One region of the Streptomyces sp. NPDC046900 genome, then DNA from elsewhere that is predicted to be linked to it. Evidence: riboswitches for the same ligand, from Rfam matches in the RefSeq annotation. Region 1 holds a riboswitch; each other region holds the start of a gene.
The links. A riboswitch is a leader RNA that binds a small molecule or an ion and turns the genes downstream of it on or off. The one in region 1 is predicted to bind cyclic di-AMP.
Positions count from the first base shown of each region.

Region 1 (4,030 bases):
GCGGGCCCGTCGGCACGGAGGCGGAGATGGCACCCTTCCGCTTCCAGTCCACGTGCTGGTCCGGGATCTCCTCCAGGAAGCGCGAGGGCGGGTTGTACGAGGGCTGGCCCCAGGCGCTGCGCATCGCCGACCGCGTGAGGTACAGCCGTTCCCGGGCACGGGTGATGCCGACGTACGCCAGGCGCCGCTCCTCCTCCAGCTCCTTGGTCTGGCCGAGCGCGCGCATGTGCGGGAAGACGCCGTCCTCCATGCCGGTCAGGAAGACCACGGGGAACTCGAGGCCCTTCGCGGTGTGCAGGGTCATCAGCGTGATGACACCGCCGCCCTCTTCCTCGTCGGGGATCTGGTCGGAGTCGGCGACCAGGGCGACCTGCTCCAGGAAGTCGGCCAGCGTGCCGCCCGGTGCGGCGGCTCCGGCGGCGCCCTCGCCGCGCTCCTGCTCGAACTCCAGGGCCACGGCGGCGAGTTCCTGGAGGTTCTCGATGCGGGTCTCGTCCTGCGGGTCCGTCGAGGCCTGCAACTCCGCCAGATAGCCGGTGCGTTCGAGGACGGCTTCCAGGACGGTGGCCGGTCCCGCGCCGGACTCCACGATCGTCCGCAGGTCCTCCATCAGCGCGTTGAACCGCTTGACCGCGTTGGTCGAGCGGGCCGCCATGCCGTACGCCTCGTCCACGCGACGCAGCGCCTGCGGGAAGCTGATCTTCTCCCTCTGGGCCAGGGCGTCGATCATCGCCTCGGCACGGTCGCCGATCCCCCGCTTCGGCACGTTCAGGATCCGCCGCAGCGGCACGGAGTCCTCCGGGTTCGCCAGCACCCGCAGATACGCCAGGACGTCCCGGACCTCCTTGCGCTCGTAGAAGCGGACGCCGCCGACGACCTTGTAGGGCAGGCCGACGCGGATGAAGATCTCTTCGAAGACACGGGACTGGGCGTTCGTGCGGTAGAAGACGGCGACGTCGCCCGCCTTCGCCTCGCCCGTGTCGGTGAGGCGGTCTATCTCCTCGGCGACGAACTGGGCCTCGTCGTGCTCGGTGTCGGCGACGTAGCCGGTGATCCGCGCGCCCGCGCCCGCGTTGGTCCACAGGTTCTTCGGGCGGCGGGACTCGTTGCGCTCGATGACCGCGTTGGCGGCGCTCAGGATCGTCTGCGTGGAGCGGTAGTTCTGCTCCAGCAGGATCGTGGTGGCGTCCGGGTAGTCCTCCTCGAACTGGAGGATGTTGCGGATGGTCGCGCCGCGGAAGGCGTAGATCGACTGGTCGGCGTCACCGACGACGCACAGTTCGGCCGGCTGCAACTCGTCCTCGCCGGGCGGTACGTCCACGGGGTGCTCACGGGTGCCGACGAGCTCCCGGACGAGGGCGTACTGGGCGTGGTTGGTGTCCTGGTACTCGTCCACGAGGACGTGGCGGAAGCGGCGGCGGTAGTGCTCGGCGACGTCCGGGAAGGCGCGCAGCAGGTTCACCGTCGTCATGATCAGGTCGTCGAAGTCGAGCGCGTTCGCCTCGCGGAGCCTGGACTGGTAGAGCGCGTACGCCTGGGCGAGGGTCTTCTCGAATCCGTCGGCGGCCTGCGCGGCGAAGTCCTCTTCGTCGATCAACTCGTTCTTCAGGTTGGAGATCTTGGCGCTGAAGGACTTCGGCGGGTACCGCTTGGGGTCGAGGTCCAGATCGCGGCAGACGAGCGCCATCAGCCGCTTGCTGTCGGCCGCGTCGTAGATCGAGAAGGAGGATGTGAAGCCGAGTTTCTTGCTCTCCCGGCGCAGGATGCGGACGCACGCGCTGTGGAAGGTCATCACCCACATCGCGTTCGCGCGCGGGCCGACGAGGTGCTCGACGCGCTCCTTCATCTCGCCCGCGGCCTTGTTGGTGAAGGTGATCGCGAGGATCTGCCCGGGGTGGACGCCGCGCTCGGCCAGCAGATGGGCGATGCGGTGCGTCAGCACACGGGTCTTGCCCGAGCCGGCGCCGGCCACGATGAGCAGGGGGGAGCCGGCGTGCACAACGGCCGCGCGCTGGTTCTCGTTGAGCCCCTGGAGCAGTGCCTGGGGGTCGATGACCGGGCGGGGCGCGCCGTCCCTGTAGTACGCCTCACGGTCCGGGGGTACGTCGAAACGCCCGCCGAACAGATCGTCCGGAACCGGTTCCGGAGCGTGATCGTCCTCGGGTGGCGGGGGCTGCTCCTCAGCGGCCGGGGTGGCCTTGAGGTCCGCCAGGAAGCTGTCGTCAAAGAGGCTGCTCATCGCTCTCCGAGTCTAGGCCGCCCGACCGACAACCGACCGCCGCCCGGGAAACACACCGGCCCGCCTGGGCTCCCCGACGGATGATCTTCCGAATTCGGCCACAAGGACTCCGTCACCTTCCGGGATCGATCGGTCACCAGCGGAAACGGATCGCATGGGGCGGACATGCCTGCCCAGGGCCCCGCTCGAGCCCGTGCGGACAGGAAGACGACACCCCTCCGGCAGCCGCGTCAGGAACGAGTCAACTCATCACAGACCTGCCCATATTGACCACGGGCCGACGGATTCATGAGCCAGGTCACGAAAATGTATCGGGCATATCGAACATCAACCTTCACACGGACCACATCAGTTGGCTACCGTTCCCGGCGGGCCGTACGACCCCCACCGGCGAAGGTCGCCGGGTCGCGCGGCTTCCGCCGAGTCCGGTGCGCCCTCGCGGCAGCCGGAGCCGGGGACCCACCCGATCCCGGGGTGAATCGGCCGACCGCCTTTCGGGGCAAGGCCGTAGGGCACGCCTTCCGAACCACCCGCCCGAACCCGACAGCTAACTCGGTAGGCGGAGTACGGAAGGAGTCGCCTCCCATGGCGCCGCACCGCAAGGCCCGCCCCTCAGGCACGCGCATCGCAGGCATACGGACCCCCGCCCTCGCGACGGCGGCCCTCACCTCCGTGGCCCTGCTCTCCCAGACGGCCAACGCCGCGCCCTCCACCGACGGCAAGCCGAGCATCGAAGAGGTCGAGAAAAAGGTCGACGACCTCTACCGCCAGGCCGAGTCGGCGACCGAGAAGTACAACGCCGCCAAGGAGAAGACGGCCGGCCAACGCAAGCGCGTCGACACGCTCCTGGACGACGTCGCCAGACGCACACAGAGCCTCAACGAGGCGCGGGACAAGCTGGGTTCGTTCGCCGCCGCGCAGTACCGCACGGGGGCGGCGGCCCCCGACACGGCCACGCTCCTGCTCGCCGACTCGCCCCAGGACTACTTCGACCAGACCCAGTTGATGGGCCGGCTCACCAGTCGCCAGAAGCAGGCGGTCGACGAGTACACCACCGACCAGGCCGCGACGATGGACAAGCGGCGCGAGGCCACCCAGAGCCTGCAGACGCTCACGGAGTCGCAGCAGACCCTCAGGTCGAGCAAGACGACCATCCAGACGAAGCTCGCCGCCGCACGGAACCTGCTCTCGGATCTGACCGCCGAGGAGAAGGCGCGACTCGCCGCGATCGAGCAGAAGAAGCAGGAAGAGGCTCAGCGCCAGGCGGAAGAGCTGGCACGGCAGCAGGCGGCACAGCGAGAGGCCGCGCAGCGTCAGGCGGCTCAGCAGAAGGCGCAGTCGAGCACGCCGAGTACTACGACCGGTTCGACGGACACGTCCGCCACGGGCTCCTCGAACGCGACGAAGGCTGACCAGGTCCTGGCGTTCGCCCGGGCCCAGATCGGCAAGCCCTATGTGTGGGGCGCCACCGGACCGGACTCGTACGACTGCTCGGGGCTGACCCAGGCCGCTTGGAAGGCCGCCGGGGTGTCGCTCCCACGCACCACGTACGACCAGGTGAACGCCGGCACGACGGTCTCGCTCACCGACGCCCAGCCCGGTGACCTGATCTTCTTCTACGACGACATCAGCCACGTCGGCATCTACATCGGCAACGGCATGATGATCCACGCCCCGAAGCCCGGCGCGTACGTCCGCGAGGAGTCGGTCTACTACGGCGGCGCTTCGATCATCCACAGCGTGGTGCGGCCCGGCTGAGGCCGGTTTCCCTTTCCGGTACGGGGCACGCGC
Region 1 is NZ_JBEYXD010000059.1:25,958-29,987, forward strand. Features, by position in the region: gene pcrA (DNA helicase PcrA) at 1-2,239, opposite strand, end outside; cyclic di-AMP (ydaO/yuaA leader) riboswitch at 2,647-2,816, shown strand; gene ABZ904_RS36350 (NlpC/P60 family protein) at 2,825-3,997, shown strand.

Region 2 (4,030 bases), on a different contig from region 1:
TGTGCCGGGCATGGGAAATGTGTTCCATGTGGTCGCCGCACACGTTACGGGGGAGTCGCCTGTCTGGGCAGTGTCGAAGTGTTCGCTATGTCCGAATAGGTCTTGTCGGAGCAATCAATTCCGGCTTGGCGTCCTTCAGGGACACAGACGAAGTGGGTCCGGTCCATGGGGGCCTCGTGGTCGACAGCGCCGGCAATGTGCCGTTCGACGCGGACCGCGACGTACCGGGGCTCATAGGGAAGGGCTCAACGGCGCGTGGGGAAGGGGGAGTCGAGCTGCCGGTCGCCGTTCCCGGGGGCCGCGACGCGAGGGAGGATACCCGTGCGTGCCGGGCTGCGTGGGATATCGGATGCCGTCCGGTAACCGCCCGAACGCTGAGGTGTTTCCATCCGTATTCTCTGATCATGGCCGCACCCCTCGCTTACTCACTCATCGCCACTGACCTGGACGGAACGCTGCTGCGTGGTGACGACACGCTCTCCGACCGGTCAAGGGCCGCGCTGGAACGGGCCACCGCGGCCGGTGCACAGCACCTGGTGGTGACGGGCCGCCCGGCGCCGAGGGTGCGACCGCTGCTCGACGACCTCGGCGGCAGGGGGCTTGCGGTGTGCGGACAGGGCGCGCAGGTGTACGACGCCGGCGCTCAGCGGCTGCTTTTCTCCGTCACCCTGGACCGGGAGTTGGCCGAAACCGCGCTCGGCAAGATCGAGGCCGAGGTGGGGCAGGTGTACGCGGCCGTGGACCAGGACGGAGTGCACGGGCTCACGCTCATCGAGCCCGGCTACCAAATGCCGCATCCCACGCTGCCCGCGGTGCGGGTGGAGCGGCGCGACGACCTGTGGTGCGAGCCCATCAGCAAGGTGCTGCTGCGCCACCACACCCTGTCCGACGACGAGTTGGCGACGGTGGCCCGTGGCGTGGTCGGTTCTCTGGCGACGGTCACCATGTCGGGACCCGGCACCGTCGAGCTCCAGCCGTGCGGCGTCACCAAGGCGACGGGGCTCGCGCTGGCCGCCGGTTTCCTGGGCCTGAGCCCGTCGGGGACCATCGCGTTCGGGGACATGCCCAACGACATCCCCATGTTCGACTGGGCGGCGCACGGCGTCGCCATGGCCAACGCCCACCCGGAACTCAAGGCGGTCGCCGACGAGATCACCACGTCGAACGAGGACGACGGCATCGCCGTCGTCCTCGAGCGACTGTTCCCGGCCGCCATCCCCCGGCAGGCGGCTGCCGGTCAGGGGTTGGCGGCCCGCGGACCTCAGTAGGCGCTGTTGACGTTGTCGATCGAGCCGTACCGGTGGGCGGCGTAGTTGCACGCGGCCGTGATGTTCGCGACCGGGTCGTAGGGGTCGAAGGGCGTGCCCGACACGTGGTACGTCCGGAAGGTCGGGTCGATGATCTGGAGGAGCCCCTTGGACGGGATGCCCTTGCGGGCGTTGGAGTCCCAGAGGTTGATGGCCTTCGGGTTGCCCGAGGACTCGCGCATCACGTTGCGGTAGATGCCGTTGTACGAGCCGGGGATTCCCTTCTGGGCCATGATCGCGAGCGACTGGCGGATCCAGCCGTCGAGGCTACCGGCGCGGGACGTCACGCTGGCGGCCTTCGTCGGAGCGGCCGGCGTGGCGGCCGAGGCGCAGGTCGCACCCATGATCGGCAGGGCGAGAACCACGGCTCCGGTCCCCGCGGCGGTGAGTGCGCGGCGGATGCGGGTGGCCTTGGAGTTGCGGTCCTGGCGACGTGCGGGCAGGGCGAAAGCGGACATGTGGCATTCCTCTCCGGCGCCTGCGAGGTGAGCTGTCGGGTTCGGGCGGGGAGGTGCCCGGCCGTGTCCTCGGTGTCGAGGCACGGCTTCACCCCAAGCCGTTCCGGCACGCTGTCCGGCTCGGCGACTTACCTGGGTCCCCCGCTCCTGCCGTGGTGGGTCGATGGCTTCTCGAGCGGCGGCAGGATTCGGCGGCCCGCTCGGGTCGAAGGGAAGGTATGCGAGAGCACATGTCGGGAACAAGCCTGGAAGTCATGCTCCGGCCCGATTGACCCTGACATTGGGGAATAAGGGGTGTGATCCTCTTTGCCGAGAGATGCTCAACTTGGCATATGCAAAGGGTGATTGGGTGACCCGCCCGAAAGCCCCCCTCCGGTGGGTGCGTGACCCAATTCACTTCGCCCTTGCGTGAGACCCGATCGGCAACTAAGGGGCTAATACGGCAATTCGGACAGGCGGATGCGCACACCTCCCCCGTCCGGCATTCCGGCTAATCGGGCATATTGCCCTATAAGGGCTTGGGGTGGCGATCGGATGCCTCGCCTCTATCCCGTTCCGCGGGGGATCCGTTTCTCCCATGTGCGGTGGAACACCACCTCATAGCCGTCCTTGCAGACGACCTCGTGAGAGGTGACGAAGTCCGTCTCGGTGCAGGTGAGCTCCGCGTGCGTCTCCACCCTCGCGTCCCAGCCCGACTCCGGGCGGTGCAGCCGGACCGACCAGTCGCAGCGGATGCGGGCGGTCAACGGACCCGAGTCCTCGATGGTGTACGCCTCCAGCGCGTCCTCGCTCACTTCGAGGCCGTCGGGATACACGCGGGTGCCGTCCCGGCGCGGGTCGACGACCAGGAGCCACTCGCCCTTCGCCACGTCCCGCACCACCAGGCGCTCCGGGCGGGGTTCGTCGAGCGTGGCCGGATCGCTGACGCCGAGCGGCTCGGACTGCTCCGGTTCCCCGAAAGCGATGCGCGGCCCCTGCTCCCGGGTCCGCACCGGGAGTTCCAGCGAGCTTCCGGCCGGGTTCAGCGTGAAGCCCGCCTCCGAACCCGGCCGGGGCCACGCCCACGGCCAGTACGCGGAGGAGACGGCCAGGCGGATGCGGTGGCGGGGCGGGAAGGCATGGCCGACACCGCTCAGTTCGAAGACCACGTCCTCCGTCGTGCCCGGAATCCAAGGGGCGGCCCGATCAGGACCGCGGCGCGCCCACAGGTTCAGGACTCCACGGGTGACCAGCGTCGAAGACCCGTCGGGCGCCACGTCGCAGAGACGGGCGACCACTTGGCCGCCCGGCACCGGACAGGTCAGCCGCAGCCGCACCCGGGGACGCCCCAGCACCCAGGTCTCCTCGGCGGGTTCGAACTCGAAGCACACCGACCTCGCGTCCTCCTCGCGCTGGTCCGACGGCAGATCGGCGTGGTCGCCACGGGGGGCGAAGCCGCCCGAGTCGAGGCCGGTGTGCATCGGGGACCGGACGGGCACGGGCGCGCCCTGGAGCGCGTACGGGACCCGGGTGACGTTCGGTGAGGGCCAGGACGGCTCGCCGACCCAACGGCCCGGCAGCGCGTCGTAGTGCGTCGCCGGAGGGTGCGGGTCGCTGATGTACACCCGCAGCGGCGGCTCGGCCATGACTCCCGTGTCCTCGCCCTTGAGCCAGTGGTCCCACCAGCGCAGCGTCTCCTGGAGGAAACCGATCGCCGGACCCGGCAGCCCGTGGTCCGGGTACTGGTGCGACCAGGGACCGATCAGACCGCGTACGCGATCGGCCGGAAGGTGCTCCACGAGCCCGAGGACGGCGTCCCGGTACGGGTCGTGCCCGCCGCCCACCGCGAGCACGGCCGCCCGGAGCGCACCGTGGTCCTCCCGGATGCCGCCGTGGCCCCAGGGGCCGTCCCACACCGGGTGGGCCGGCCAGGTGTCGACGAGCGGGTCGAGCGCCTCCAGGCGGTCGGCCCAGACGTCCCGCCACACCGTGCCCACATGTGCCGGGTCCGGCGGACGGGCCGCGAGGGCGACCAGGGCCGACGCACGGGCGGGCAGGTCCCCGGCGAGGACGGAACCCCCCAGGTGGTGCAGGTCGTTGTCCAGACGCACGTCCCCGGCGCACACCGCGACGACCGCCCCCAGCGGCTCGGGCGCGAGGGCCGCGACCCTGAGCGAGGCGGTACCGCCCAGGCCGATGCCGAACATGCCCACACGGCCGTCGCACCAGGGTTGAGCAGCCAGCCATTCGACGACCTCGGCACCGTCGGACAGCCCGGTGGCCGTG
Region 2 is NZ_JBEYXD010000014.1:110,270-114,299, forward strand. Features, by position in the region: gene ABZ904_RS16865 (HAD family hydrolase) at 405-1,268, shown strand; gene ABZ904_RS16870 (transglycosylase SLT domain-containing protein) at 1,262-1,765, opposite strand; cyclic di-AMP (ydaO/yuaA leader) riboswitch at 1,770-1,938, opposite strand; partial or broken gene ABZ904_RS16875 (CocE/NonD family hydrolase) at 2,311-4,030, opposite strand, start outside.
Region 2: another riboswitch for cyclic di-AMP. It lies ahead of ABZ904_RS16870 (transglycosylase SLT domain-containing protein); the one in region 1 lies ahead of ABZ904_RS36350 (NlpC/P60 family protein).

Region 3 (4,030 bases), on a different contig from region 1:
CATCCAGATCAGATCTGCTCGGAAATGAGAAGATAACGAAAGGTCCGGTAACGCCGATATGCGCCCCGGCGGCGAACGGCAGGACCTGGAGCCGGACCTGGGGCAGTCTGGCCGCGTCCAGGAGCCGTTGCAGCTGGCGCGCCATGACCTTCGGACCCCCGACCTCCCGGTGCAGCACCGCCTCGTCCAGAACCGCCCACAGGCTCAGCGGCGGATCGGCGCGCAGCACGTCCTGCCGGGCCAGCCGCACCTCCACCAGGGCGTCCAGCTTGTCGTCCTCCAGGCCGCCGACGGCGGCCCAGGTCACGGCCCGGGCGTACTCGGGCGTCTGGAGCAGCCCCGGCACCACGGAGGTCTCCAGCGTGCGTATCCCGCTCGCCTGTGACTCCAGGCTGATGAAATCGCGGTAGGTCGGCGGCAACACCCCGCGGTAGGCGTTCCACCAGTTCTGCCGCCCGCCGCCGTCCTCCGAGCCCGCGAGCATGAGCAGCAGCTCCCGCAGCTCGGGCTCCTCGACACCGTACGCGTCCAGCAGCCGGCCCACGTCGGCCGGTTTGACCCCGCTGGCACCCGTCTCGATCCGGCTCACCTTGGACTGGTGCCAGCCGACCAGGGCGGCTGCCTCACCGCTCGTGAGCCTCGTCCGGGCGCGCAGGTCGCGCAATTCGGCGCCGAGTTTGCGGCGGCGCACCGCTGGTCCGTACTGCATGGCCGACTCCCTCCGCATGGCGCGCGGTTTTCACGGCGACGGTAGAGGATGAGCCCCGGGGTCGCCCAAATACGGTCGGTCGTCGGAGAGTTCACCGCTTTGGGCGACAGATATATGCATATCTCGGGGGATCGCACCCGACAGGGGCCAGGTGATGGCAGGCTGGCGAGCAGCACCAAGTCCGGAACCGTTACTCGAACCAACCCCTCGTGTCGGACTCCGGTCCCGTGGGAAAGGGACGACGTCGCCATGGCAGATCATCAGGAAGCATCCGTCACTCTGCCGAGCGATCCCGCCTCGGTCTCCGCCGCCCGGAAATATGTCTCCGACATTCTCATCGAATGGGGACTGCCGGGCGACGCCGAAGTCGCCGACACCGTACGGCTGATCGTGTCCGAACTCGCCACGAACGCCGTCCAGCACACCCTGGGGCAGTCACCCACGTTCACGGTGGACGTCGTCCTCGACCGGGACGAGTTATTGCGCATCGCCGTCACCGACAGCCACCCGCGTTTCCCCAAACGCCTGCCCGCGGCCGTGCAACAGGACAACGGCCGCGGAATGGTGATCATCCGCTGGCTCGCCGCGGAGTACGGCGGCAAGCTGAGCGTGCGGCCCACCCGCGAGGGCGGCAAGACGGTCGCGATCGAACTGCCGTGGGCCGCACCCGTGGAGCCGGTCGCGGCGGGCGGCCAGCAGGGCCCCTGAGACCCGGCCGGCGCACTCGGCGCCGTGTCGTCTCGTCGCCCCGGGCGGGACCGGCGGCCGCACGTCAGCGAGAGGGCCCGGGGGTGTCCCGGCCGTCCGCCTGGTCCGTCGTCCGGTGATCGGTGATCGTGCGCTGGACCATCCGCGGCATGACACGCCACAGGCCGACGTAGACCAGGAAGGTGCTCGCACTGGCGGCGATACCGGCGATGCGACCCATGGCCACGTCCACCACCAGCAGCACCGACCCGGTGAACGCCAGCGTCAGGACCACAAGCCCGAGCGCGGCGAGGCGGGACGAGATCCGCACCACGGAGGGCTTCACACGCTGCTGGAAGAGGGTGCGGTGCAGCGCCGCGGGCGAGGTGAACAGGGCTGCGGCCAACACGGCCAGCAGGAGGGTGGTGACGTACGTGATGCGCTGGACCGTGTCGAGGGACGGGAAGCGCGAGGTGAAGGCGAGGGTCAGCAGGAACGCGAAGAGGATCTGCACCCCGGTCTGGGTGACCCGCAGCTCCTGAAGCAACTCGGAGAAGTTGCGGTCGGCGCGCTCCAGGGGTGTCTCGTTCCGATCCTGGTGAGGTAGTGGGTCGGCCATGGTGAACAAGTAACCGATTCGACCCGGCGCACGCCCCGGCGGGGTGGCGGCGCGCCGTGCCGCCACCCCGCAGGTCGAATCAGCTGACCCGTCCGTACCACACGCTCTTCGTCCAGATCTTCTGGAGCCTCACTACGTCCCCGGTCCTCGGGGAGTGCCAGATCCTTCCCTTCCCGGCGTAGATGCCGACGTGGTAGACGCTGCGGCCCCAGTGGAAGAACACCAGGTCTCCCGCCCTGCGGTGCGACGCGGAGATGTGGCGCGTCTTGTTGTACTGTGCCGCGGCGGTGCGGGGCAGCTTCTTGCCGGCCTTGTTGAACGCGTACACCGTGAGCCCCGAGCAGTCGAAGCGGCGCGGGCCGGTGGCACCGTACTGGTACGGCGATCCCTTCTTGGACGCCGCGATCTGCAGCGCCTTGGTAGCCGGAGCCGCGGCGGCGGCGTCGGTTGCGAGGCCGGGGGCCACGATGCTGCCGCCGACGGCGGCGAGAGTGAGAGCCGAGGCCGTGCCGGCCCGGGTCAGCAGCGACGGGACACGATTGAGCGCAGTCATGCGCAACCCTTCGTCAGCCGCCTGTGAAGGATGTCCTGTCGGATTCGGGCTGGCGAAGTAGCCCGGCCGCTCACGCGGCTTCACCCCAAGGACCGCCCGGATCTCTCCGGCGGCCCGCCTTGCTGGGTCCTCCACTCCTGCCGATCCATTTCTGTCGACCCGTCATCCGGGCGGCGGCAGGATTCGGCGTCCGCCCGGACCGCCCCGCCGTGGTGGCGGGGGCTTGTCGTCAGCAAGGGATCTTCACTCACGAGTGTCCAAAAAACACAATGGAACCGGTGGTTTGTGGCATTACTCACCACTCACCCGTTCGGCTGGACAGCCCTTTGTTCGGGCCGCGTTGAGGGGTGGGACGAGGCCCGGACCTGCGGTGGAACACCTCATCCTGGCCCAAGGGCAAGCGCGTTGCGCATGCCTCGCGGGCCCTTGGGATCATGGACGTCTACTCCGAGTGTGGGTAACCCGTTCGGCGCGTTTGAGCCGCGGTAAAGGGGTAGGGGTCGCCGCCCGATGCGCGGTGCGCGGCGACCGTCCAGTCAACTGCCCCGCCCCCGCGCACCAGTCACTACCCGTCAGCCAGCCGTCCCGCGCGGCGGTGGAGGACGGCGGAGCCGTCGCTCAGGCCGGCCCCGCATCCGCACCGATCCATCAGCTCAGTCGTCCGGTCCGGGAGGCACCGTGACACGGGCCGCGCGGCGTTCGCCGTCCAGGACGCGCAGCGCCCGGGCGAGCGTGCGGCCGTGCAGTTCGCTCTCCCCGCGCTGGTGCATCAGCGCCAGGGCCTCGCGCAGGGCCACCGCTTTGCCGACCAGGGCCTGGGCGGCGCGCAGTGAGCCGTAGGTGTCCCCGGAGTGCGCGGGGTTGATGCGGCCGACGAGGTCGACCACGTCGAGGTAACGGTCGATCAGTTCGGCTTCCGCACGGGTCAGCGGGGGCAGCGGAGGCAGTTCGGGCGGCAGCATCGACGGCTCACCTCGCGCCGGGCGCGGTGCGCGACGCCTTGCGGCTCGGGATGATGCGATCGACCAGCCCGTACTCCACCGCAGCCGGGGCGTCGAGGATCTTGTCCCGCTCGATGTCGGCTGCGATCCGCTCGGGACTCTGCCCGGTGTGCCGCGCGAGCATCTCCTCCAGCCGCCTGCGCGTGCGGATGAGCTCCTCGGCCTGGATGGCCAGATCGGTGGCCTGTCCCTGGATGGGCTCCGGCAGGGACGGCTGGTGGATCAGTACGCGTGCGCCCGGCAGCGCGAACCGCTTGCCCGGCGTGCCCGCGGCGAGCAGAACGGCCGCGGCGGACGCCGCCTGGCCGAGACAGATCGTCTCCACATCGCAGCCGACGTACTGGATCGTGTCGTAGACGGCCGTCATCGCGCTGAACGATCCGCCGGGGGAGTTGATGTACAGCGAGATGTCCCGGTCCGGATCCAGGTACTCGAGATGCATGAACTGCGCCATCACGTCA
Region 3 is NZ_JBEYXD010000008.1:225,085-229,114, reverse strand. Features, by position in the region: gene ABZ904_RS11675 (helix-turn-helix transcriptional regulator) at 1-709, opposite strand, end outside; gene ABZ904_RS11670 (ATP-binding protein) at 959-1,417, shown strand; gene ABZ904_RS11665 (DUF6328 family protein) at 1,482-2,015, opposite strand; gene ABZ904_RS11660 (C40 family peptidase) at 2,095-2,568, opposite strand; cyclic di-AMP (ydaO/yuaA leader) riboswitch at 2,572-2,767, opposite strand; gene ABZ904_RS11655 (hypothetical protein) at 3,222-3,530, opposite strand; gene ABZ904_RS11650 (ATP-dependent Clp protease proteolytic subunit) at 3,538-4,030, opposite strand, start outside.
Region 3: another riboswitch for cyclic di-AMP. It lies ahead of ABZ904_RS11660 (C40 family peptidase); the one in region 1 lies ahead of ABZ904_RS36350 (NlpC/P60 family protein).